Regions from separate parts of the Laedolimicola ammoniilytica genome, predicted to be linked through region 3. Evidence: predicted binding sites of a transcription regulator. Region 3 holds the regulator's gene; each other region holds the start of a gene.
What was found. Region 3 encodes Rex, which represses fermentation and respiration genes when NADH is low (regulators of the CRP and FNR family bind a similar motif). Its sites were predicted from a motif close to ATTGTTAANTANTTAACAAT; they were not measured.
Positions count from the first base shown of each region.

Region 1 (3,282 bases), on a different contig from region 3:
GGACAGCGTTATTCCGCAACGGTGCTGGACGACCAGCTGGATTTTGTAAAGCTGGCAGAGGCCATGGGCGCAGTCGGCATGCGTGTAACGAAGAAAGAAGAAGTAGCTCCGGCGCTGGAGAAGGCCATTGCATTAGGCCGTCCGGTGGTTCTGGAGTGCGTCATCGACAGCGATGACAAGGTATTCCCGATGATGTCTCCGGGAGCCCCGCTGGAGGAAACCTTCGACGCGGATGATTTAAATCAGAAATAAGACATCAAAAAACGAGTGGAGTAAAAAGTGAAAAAATGATAGCGGTAATAAAACGGATACGCTGGTATCTCTGGGTACTGATCGTTCTTGTGATAGCTTATGTGGGAGTTTCTGTTTACTTTATGGAACATTTCTTCACGGGTACTGAGGTCAACGGAGTGAACGCGGATCTGTATACGGTGAAACAGGTGAACGAGCTGCTGCTTTCCCAGGCAAATGCTTATACATTAACCATTACGGAGCGGGGCGGCGACACCGTCACCCTGACTCCGGCGGAGCTCGGCATGAGCTTCTCAGAGGGCGACACCGTCCGGACACTGAAGCGGGAGCAGAACGGTTTTCTGTGGCCCAGAATGTTCTGGCAGAAGGATATGTACCAGGTGGGCCCCGAGCTCAACTATGATGAGGACGCTTTTGGCGCAGCGGTGGATTCCTGCATGAAAAAAGGCGCCTCTCCGGAAAATGCCTGGGTGGAAATGACGGAAGATGGCTACAAGGTACATAAAGAGGAGCAGGGTGCAGAGCTTGATCGGGAAACTGTAAGCGACCAGCTTCGCATGGCTTCCGAAAGTCTGATAGAGACGCTTGATCTGGATGATGCAGGCTGCTACGTGGAGCCTCAGATTACTACGGAATCAGAAGAAATCACATCACTGACAGCGCAGCTCGATGAATGGCTTGGCGCTTCTGTCACCTATACCTTCGGAAAGCAGGCCGAGGTGGTAGACAAATCCGTCATCAGCGGATTTATTACCATTGATGATTACAAGGCAACGCTTTCGGAGCAGGCTGTGACCGACTGGGTGACCGCCCTGGCTAAGGAGCGCGACACCTACAAGCAGTCCCATACCTTCAACAGTACCCTGAGAGGAACCATTACCGTCAAGGGTGGCAATTACGGCTGGCAGATCGATAAAGCGACTGAGAGCGCCGCACTCCTTGCTTCCATAGAAAATGGCGAGACGGTTACAAAGGAACCGGCCTACAGCCATAAGGGAAATACCTGGGACGGCCCCAACGGCGACATCGGCAGCACCTATATTGAAGTGGATATGGGTGCGCAGCATATGTGGTGCTACAAGAACGGTGCTCTGGTGGTAGATACCGACGTGGTAACCGGCAATATCAGCAAGGGTTACAACACCCCGTCCATTGTGGCAACCATTCAGTATAAGACCCGTAACGCAGTGTTGAAGGGGGACAACTACCGGACTCCGGTAAACTACTGGATGCCTTTCTATGGCAATTATGGAATTCATGACGCCTACTGGCGTGCCCAGTTCGGCGGAGAGGTCTATCTGACAAATGGTTCCCACGGCTGTGTGAACACACCGCCCGCAGCCATGGCGCAGGTTTATGCCAACATGGAATCCGGGACCCCGGTGGTGCTTTATTATTAAAAATCTGTCGATAATACCGAATTTGCACGAATTTATGACACAATTCGAATTGACAAGAGTTTAACATAGTACTACAATAAAGAAATAACAAAATATACACTTAGAAATTTGAAGTGGGAGGAATGAAAAAATGAGTCGTGTGTACAATTTTTCAGCAGGACCGGCCGTAATGCCGGAAGAGGTTTTGCGCGAAGCAGCAGATGAGATGCTGGACTACCAGGGAACAGGAATGTCCGTGATGGAAATGTCACACCGCTCCAAGGCCTTCGAGAAGATCATCAATGAGGCGGAGCAGGATCTGCGCGATCTGATGCAGATTCCGGACAATTACAAAGTACTGTTCATGCAGGGCGGCGCACATCTTCAGTTTGCGGCAATTCCCATGAACCTGATGAAAAATAAGGTGGCTGATTATATCATCACCGGACAGTGGGCAAAGAAGGCGTTCAAAGAGGCGCAGATCTATGGCAAGGCCAATGCTATCGCGTCATCCGAGGACGAGACCTTCTCTTACATCCCGGACTGCTCCGATCTGCCCGTCAGCCCAGACGCAGACTATGTATATATCTGCGAGAACAACACCATTTACGGAACCAAGTTCCATACACTGCCGAATACCAAGGGCAAGACACTGGTATCCGACATCTCCTCCTGCTTCTTATCTGAGCCGGTGGACGTAAGCAAGTATGGTCTCGTCTACGGCGGAGTACAGAAGAACGTGGGCCCTGCGGGAATGGCCATCGTGATCATCCGCGAGGATTTGATTACCGAGGATGTGCTTCCGTACACCCCGACCTATATGAAATATAAGATCCATGCGGACGCCAACTCCCTTTACAATACCCCGAACTGTTACTGCATCTATATGTGCGGGAAGGTCTTCAAATGGCTGAAGAAGCAGGGCGGACTGGAAGTGATGAAGGCCCGCAATGAGGAGAAGGCAAAGGTTCTCTATGATTTCCTGGATTCCAGCAAGCTCTTTAAGGGTACTGTCCGCAAGGAAGACCGTTCCATCATGAACGTCCCCTTTGTCACCGGAGACAAGGATCTGGACGCCAAATTTATCAAGGAAGCCACCGAGGCAGGCTTTGTGAACCTGAAGGGCCACAGAACCGTAGGCGGCATGCGCGCAAGCATCTACAACGCCATGCCGATCGAGGGCGTCAGGGCTCTGGTAGAGTTCATGAAGAAGTTCGAGGAGGAGAATTAAGCCATGTATCAGTACAAATGCATGAACCAGATCGCGCAGTTTGGTCTGGATCATTTTACAGAGGATTATAAGCAGACAGAAAATATGGAGGAGGCAGACGCGCTGTTAGTCAGAAGTGCCGCGCTCCATGAGGTAGATTTTCCGGAGAATCTGAAGGCCATCGCCCGGGCCGGAGCCGGAGTCAATAATATTCCGCTGACCAAATGCGCGGATCAGGGTATCGTAGTTTTCAATACGCCGGGCGCCAATGCCAACGGTGTAAAAGAGCTGGTACTGGCAGGTATGCTGCTGGCAGCCAGAGATATCATCGGCGGAGTGAACTGGGTACAGTCCGAGCGCATGAATGAGGATATCAGTAAGCTTGCGGAAAAGCAGAAGAAGCAGTTCGCAGGCCATGAAATTCAGGGCAAGAAGCTGGGT
Region 1 covers NZ_JAOQKC010000008.1:122,464-125,745, forward strand. Annotated here, with positions in the region: gene ilvB (biosynthetic-type acetolactate synthase large subunit) at 1-252, shown strand, start outside; gene OCV63_RS07730 (L,D-transpeptidase family protein) at 288-1,652, shown strand; gene serC (3-phosphoserine/phosphohydroxythreonine transaminase) at 1,783-2,862, shown strand; gene OCV63_RS07740 (phosphoglycerate dehydrogenase) at 2,866-3,282, shown strand, end outside.
Region 1: the regulator Rex is predicted to act here: its motif matches at 1,701-1,720, upstream of serC (3-phosphoserine/phosphohydroxythreonine transaminase).

Region 2 (3,282 bases), on a different contig from region 3:
ACTTTACTTCCTGTCCCAGAAGCTCAGACAGTCTCTTTGCTACCGGCGCCAGAGACAGCTCCGGCTTCGGCTCTCCCTTCGGCTTGCCCAGATGGGAGCAGAGGATTACCTTTCCACCGTCAGCGATCAGCTTCTTGATAGTCGGAAGTGCTGCTACCAGACGGTTCTCGTCTGTGATCTTGCCATCCTTCAACGGTACGTTGAAGTCGCATCTTACCAGGACGCGCTGTCCTTTTACATTGATGTCATCTACAGATTTCTTATTTAACATCTCAATCTCTCCTTACTTGTCATGGATAAATAATAAAAAGAGATCCGGTCCATAAAGACCGGACCTCTTAATAGGTCTTGATTCAATACTGATTAAGCTAACTCAGCGAAGTACTTAATTGTACGAACCATCTGAGATACGTAGGAGTTCTCGTTGTCATACCAAGAAACAACCTGTACCTGAGATGTGCCGTTGCCAAGGTTTACAACCATGGTCTGTGTAGCGTCGAACAGAGAACCAAATCTCATTCCAACGATATCAGAAGATACGATCTCGTCTGTGTTGTATCCGAAGGACTCTGTAGCCTGAGCCTTCATAGCTGCGTTGATACCCTCAACAGTAGCCTCGCCCTTAACAACTGCGTTCAGGATAGTAGTAGAACCAGTCGGGGTCGGTACACGCTGTGCAGCGCCGATAAGCTTGCCGTTCAGCTCCGGAATAACAAGGCCGATTGCCTTAGCTGCTCCTGTGCTGTTCGGAACGATGTTGATTGCGCCTGCACGGCTTCTTCTCAGGTCACCCTTTCTCTGCGGTCCGTCAAGGATCATCTGGTCGCCTGTGTAAGCGTGGATGGTGCACATGATACCGGACTCGATCGGCATGTAGTCGTTCAGAGCCTTAGCCATCGGTGCAAGGCAGTTTGTTGTACAGGAAGCTGCGGAAATTACAGTATCCTCTTTTGTCAGTGTCTCATGGTTTACATTGTAAACGATGGTCGGAAGGTCATTTCCAGCCGGAGCGGAGATAACTACCTTCTTAGCGCCTGCTGTGATATGAGCAGAAGCCTTCTCTTTGGATGTATAGAATCCAGTACACTCCAGAACTACGTCTACGCCGATCTCTCCCCACGGAAGCTCTGCTGCGTTAGCCTTTGCGTAGATCTTGATCTCCTTACCATCAACGATGATGGAATCTTCTGTTGCAGATACGGTATCTGCCAGAGCATATTTACCCTGAGAAGAATCATATTTTAACAGGTGAGCAAGCATCTTCGGGCTTGTCAGGTCGTTGATTGCTACAACCTCATATCCCTCTGCGCCAAACATCTGTCTGAATGCAAGTCTGCCGATACGTCCGAAACCGTTAATCGCTACTTTTACTGCCATTTTAAATTTCCTCCTAAATATGAATTTAGATTATTCGCGGTTTTCCGCCCTTTTTCGGGACGGGCCCAACCTGCAATTATTGTACCCAATTCCATACAAAAAAGCAAGTCCAAATTCCGCAATTTCCCCGGCCTTGTGCAATTTTTGTCAAAACAGTGAATTTCCCGGCGATCTTCTTCTTGTCATTGTGTATTTTTTCAATTAAGATAGGGGTATATTCGTATCAGAGGTGAAAAACATGACCGCAGATTATCATTTACATTCCTGCTTTTCCGGGGACAGTGAAACGCCCACGGAAGATATGATAAAAAAAGGCCTGGTGCATGGGCTTTCTCTTATGTGCATGACGGAGCATCTGGATCTGGACTATCCCTATGAAGACGTGTCCTTTGACCTGGACGCGGAAGCCTATGTCCGGGAAATGCGCCGTCTGCAGGATGTCTACCGGAATCGGCTGGAGCTTCGCATCGGCGTGGAGATTGGGCTTCAGCCCCATCTGGGGGACGCTTACCGGACCTGGCTTTCGGACAAGTCCTTTGATTTTCTCATCGGTTCCACTCACCTGGTAGACCGTTTTGATCCCTATTATCCGGATTTCTGGAGCTCTTACGACGCCGCCTCCGGTGTGAACCGGTATCTGGACGTGACTCTTCAGAATATCCGGGCTTTCGATGATTTCGACGTGTACGGACACATCGATTATATCATCCGCTATGTACCGGATGGGGAGCGCATTTTCCCTTACACGCAGCACGCCGACCAGGTGGACGCGATTCTGAAGCTGCTTATCGAAAAGGGCAAGGGCATAGAGATCAACACCGGCGGCTACAAAGCCGGACTCTCCGAACCGAACCCCTGTCACGACGTGCTGCGACGCTACCGGGAACTGGGCGGGGAAATCATCACCATGGGCTCCGACGCCCACACCACAGAGTATGTGGCTTACCGGTTTGCGGACGCCAGAGAGGTTCTTAAGGAATGCGGATTTCGGTATTTTACGGTGTTCCGGGAGCGGAAGGCAGAGTTTGTTCCGCTGTAAATATGTTCTGTTATATAGGAAAAAGGCTGTTGCAAAATCGATGATTCCTCTATTTTGCAACGGCCTCTTTTTCTCATTCTTCGTAATGTCCCCTGCAGGCTGCTATCACAATAAATCCATCTTTTTCCCGATACACAATTCTTCCAAGAGTATCTTCATCCACTAATCCTCTATCAGTTCGTGCTCTGTAAGCTTTGCTTTTCCACTTTCAATATCCTCAATTACACGATCCAGATATCGCATATTTGCCTCTGAATAAAAGGATTCCGGCGTCCGCACGATGGTTCCGCCGCCCAGCACGTAGTCCCCGTCATAGAACACGACCGCCTGGCCCGGCGTCACGGCCCGGACCGGCTCCCGGAAGTCCACGCGGATGAGATCCGCTCCCTCCCGGTGAATGACGCATGGAGAACCCTTATGATTGTAGCGGATCTTGGCCAGCACCTCTTTTTCTTCAGGGAAATCAGGCTCGGACATATAATTCAGACGGTTAGCGTAAAGGGTAGTGGTAAATACGTCCTCCTGCTCGCCGATGACCACCTCGTTGGTTTCTGGGCGTATCTCCGTTACCACCACTCGGCGGCCCATGGCAAGGCCCAGACCTTTACGCTGGCCGATGGTATAGTGGATAATGCCCTTGTGGCGGCCCAGAACAGTGCCGTCGGCGGTTACGAAATTGCCCTCCTTCGAGGGTTCTCCGGTGGTCCGCTCTATAAAGCCCGCGTAATCCTGATCCGGCACAAAGCAGATCTCCTGGCTGTCCGGCTTATGGGCTACCCGGAAGCCCAGCTTCTCCGCCATTTCCCGAGTCTCCTCCTTGGAATAGGCTCCCACCGGCATCAACGTCCGGGAAAGCTGCTCCTGGG
Region 2 covers NZ_JAOQKC010000009.1:65,949-69,230, reverse strand. Annotated here, with positions in the region: gene OCV63_RS08250 (phosphoglycerate kinase) at 1-271, opposite strand, end outside; gene gap (type I glyceraldehyde-3-phosphate dehydrogenase) at 364-1,377, opposite strand; gene OCV63_RS08240 (histidinol-phosphatase HisJ family protein) at 1,616-2,416, shown strand; partial or broken gene mnmA (tRNA 2-thiouridine(34) synthase MnmA) at 2,579-3,282, opposite strand, start outside.
Region 2: the regulator Rex is predicted to act here: its motif matches at 1,510-1,529, upstream of gap (type I glyceraldehyde-3-phosphate dehydrogenase).

Region 3 (3,282 bases):
AAATCTCCTCGAACAGGGTTTTCTCCGGGTGCAGCACATGGTGCTCCTGATCGTAGTAACCGATATGGACTTTCGAACCAAGTGTAAAGGAACCGCTGTCTGCCGGGAGAAGGCCGTTCAGGATTTTTAAAATCGTAGTCTTGCCGGTGCCGTTATTGCCGATGAGTGCCACACGCTCACCGCGTTTGACTTCGAAATTCAGATCGGTGAACAGAGTCTGGGGTCCAAAGGATTTTGCAAGGCCTTCCACGGTCAGTACGTCATTTCCGCTGACCACCTTGGGCTCCAGGGTGATGTGCATCTCGGAGCGGATCTCGCTGGGTTTCTCCAGAACCTCCATTTTATCCAGCATTTTCTCGCGGCTCTCGGCGCGCTTGATAGATTTCTCCCGGTTGAAGGATTTGAGCTTCTGGATGACCTCTTCCTGGTGCTTGATTTCCCGCTGCTGGTTCAGCCAGGCGTGCATGCGGGCCTCCCTTAGTTTGGATTTTTTCGCGGCATAGTCGGAATAATTTCCCTGGAAAGTGGTCACCTCGCCCGCGTCGATCTCGATGATTTTCGTGGCAATCCGGTTCAGAAAATACCGGTCATGGGCTACCACCAGAACCGCGCCGTCGTAATTCAGAAGGAAGGTTTCCAGCCAGGCGATGGAATTCATGTCCAAATGGTTGGTGGGCTCGTCCAGCATGATGAGATCCGGGTGGGAGAGAAGAAGCTTGCCTAAAGAGACGCGGGTCTTCTGACCTCCGGAGAGCTTGTTGACGTGTTTGTCAAATTCTTCCTCTTCAAAACCGAGACCTTTCAGAACGCCCACTACCTCGCTTTTGTAGGCGTATCCGTTTTTTAGTTCGAATTCATGATTCATACGGGTATATTGTTCCAGAGCCGTATCCAGGTTCTCCCCGGAGAGCTCCTTCATCCGTGCTTCGATGTCCCGGATGCGAGCTTCCAGATCAATAACGTCCTGCTTTACGGTCAGCAGCTCCTGATAAATGGTGTGATCGCTGTTCAGATCCTGATGCTGGGCCAGATAGCCGATGGTTCTGCCCTTGGACAGGATCACTTCACCGGAGTCCGCCTCCATTTCCCCGATGATGATTTTTAAGAGGGTGGATTTTCCGGCGCCGTTGATCCCGACCACGGCGGCCTTTTCCCGATCCTCGATGTGGAAGGACGCGTTTTTCAGAATCACATCCGTTCCGAAAGCTTTGTTTATATTTTGACATGCTAATATCATAAAAATACCTCTTTTTTCCGTTGTTGAATGCCACACGAAATTTATTATAGCGAAAAATGCGGGATTGAACAAGATTCTTTTAGAAGAATGCGGCAAAAAGATTGACAAAAAATTTGCTTTTCGATTATAATAAAAACAGTTTCGAAAAGTCTGGTTGAGGGATGTGTAAGGATTATGGAAGAGAGAGAGATCTCAAAAGCAGTAATTAAGCGGCTACCGCGTTATTATCGTTATCTTGGCGAACTGATGGAGAACGGAGTAGAACGTATCTCTTCCGGTGAGCTGAGTAAACGAATGAGCGTCACGGCGTCACAGATCCGGCAGGATCTGAACAATTTCGGAGGCTTCGGACAGCAGGGATACGGATACAATGTGAAGTATCTGTATGAAGAAATCGGCAAGATTCTGGGCCTTGACAAAAAGCACAACATGATCATCATCGGCGGAGGCAACCTGGGACAGGCACTGGCCAATTATGTGGATTTTGAAAAACGAGGCTTCTACATAAAAGGTATCTTCGATGTAAATCCTGTCTTAAAGGGCTTAAGCGTCCGCGGTATCCAGATTCATATGCTGGAGGATCTGGAGAGCTTTATTAAGGACGAGGAGATTCAGATTGCGGCCTTGACATTGCCGAAGTCCAAGGCGGAGGAAATGACGCGGCTTCTGGTTCGGTACGGAATCAAAGCCATCTGGAATTTCGCCCACATCGATCTGGATGTTCCGTCGGACGTTCTGGTGGAGAACGTACATCTGTCAGAGAGCCTGATGCAGCTTTCTTACAATATCACACGGTATGAGAAAGAGCATCCCCGTTCCTGATGGAGTACCGGAAGTGACGAGTCATAAAAGGGAGCTTATGGGCTCCCTTTTGCGTGCAGACGCATATATTAAGGATAGTGAGGAGTGTCAGACGTGAAAAAATATAAGCGCGTAGCGGCTTATGTGAATTTGGATGCCATAGAAGAGAATTTTGAGGCCATGAAGGCGAATCTGCAGGCCGGGACGCAGATTGCGGCGGTGGTAAAGGCCAACGGCTACGGCCACGGCGCGGTACCCATCGCGCAGATGATAGAGGAAAAGGATTATCTGTGGGGGTTTGCGGCAGCCACCATCGAGGAGGCGGTAGAGCTTCGGAAAAACGGAATCCGAAAGCCGATATTAATTCTGGGCTACGTATTTCCGGAGGATTACCCGGAACTGGTGCGCCTGGATATCTGTCCCACCGTGTTCCGGCTGGACATGGCACAGGAGCTTTCTGCAGAGGCCGTGCGTCAGGGAAAAAACGTGAACGTGCATATTAAAGTGGATACAGGGATGAGCCGCATTGGTTTTGCGGATACGGAGGAAAGTGTAAAAACAGTCTGTGAAATTGGGGAGCTTCCCGGGATCACGCTGGAAGGCCTGTTTACCCATTTTGCCAAATCCGACGAGGCGGATAAGGCGGCCACTGAAAAGCAGCTTATGCGGTATCAGGCTTTTAACAGGGCCTGTGAGGCGGCAGGCGTGCGTTTCCAAATTCATCATTGCTCTAACAGTGCCGGTATCATCGATCTGCCGGAAGCGAACCTGGATATGGTGCGGGCGGGCATCACGGTGTATGGCCTGTACCCTTCGGAGGAAGTAAAGAAAGAATTGGTTCCACTGAAACCCGCCATGGAAATGAAGAGCCATATCGTGCATGTAAAAGAGATCACGCCTGGTACGGAGATCAGCTACGGCGGCATCTATACGGCAGACTCCGTGCGCCGGATCGCCACCGTCCCGGTGGGCTACGCGGACGGTTATCCCAGAAGTCTGTCCAATAAGGGCTGCATTCTGGTGGCCGGAAAACGGGCACCCATCTGCGGCAGAGTCTGTATGGATCAGATGATGGTGGATGTGACGGAGATTCCGGAGGCAGTACCGGGGCTGGAAGTCACCATGTTCGGAAGGGACGGGGACGCCTATTTGTCTGTGGATGAGCTGGCGGAGCTGTCCGGACGCTTTAATTATGAATTTGTCTGCGACCTGTCCCAGCGGGTTCCGCGGATTTACCTGCGCCA
Region 3 covers NZ_JAOQKC010000015.1:40,134-43,415, reverse strand. Annotated here, with positions in the region: gene abc-f (ribosomal protection-like ABC-F family protein) at 1-1,237, opposite strand, end outside; gene OCV63_RS11620 (redox-sensing transcriptional repressor Rex) at 1,412-2,059, shown strand; gene alr (alanine racemase) at 2,153-3,282, shown strand, end outside.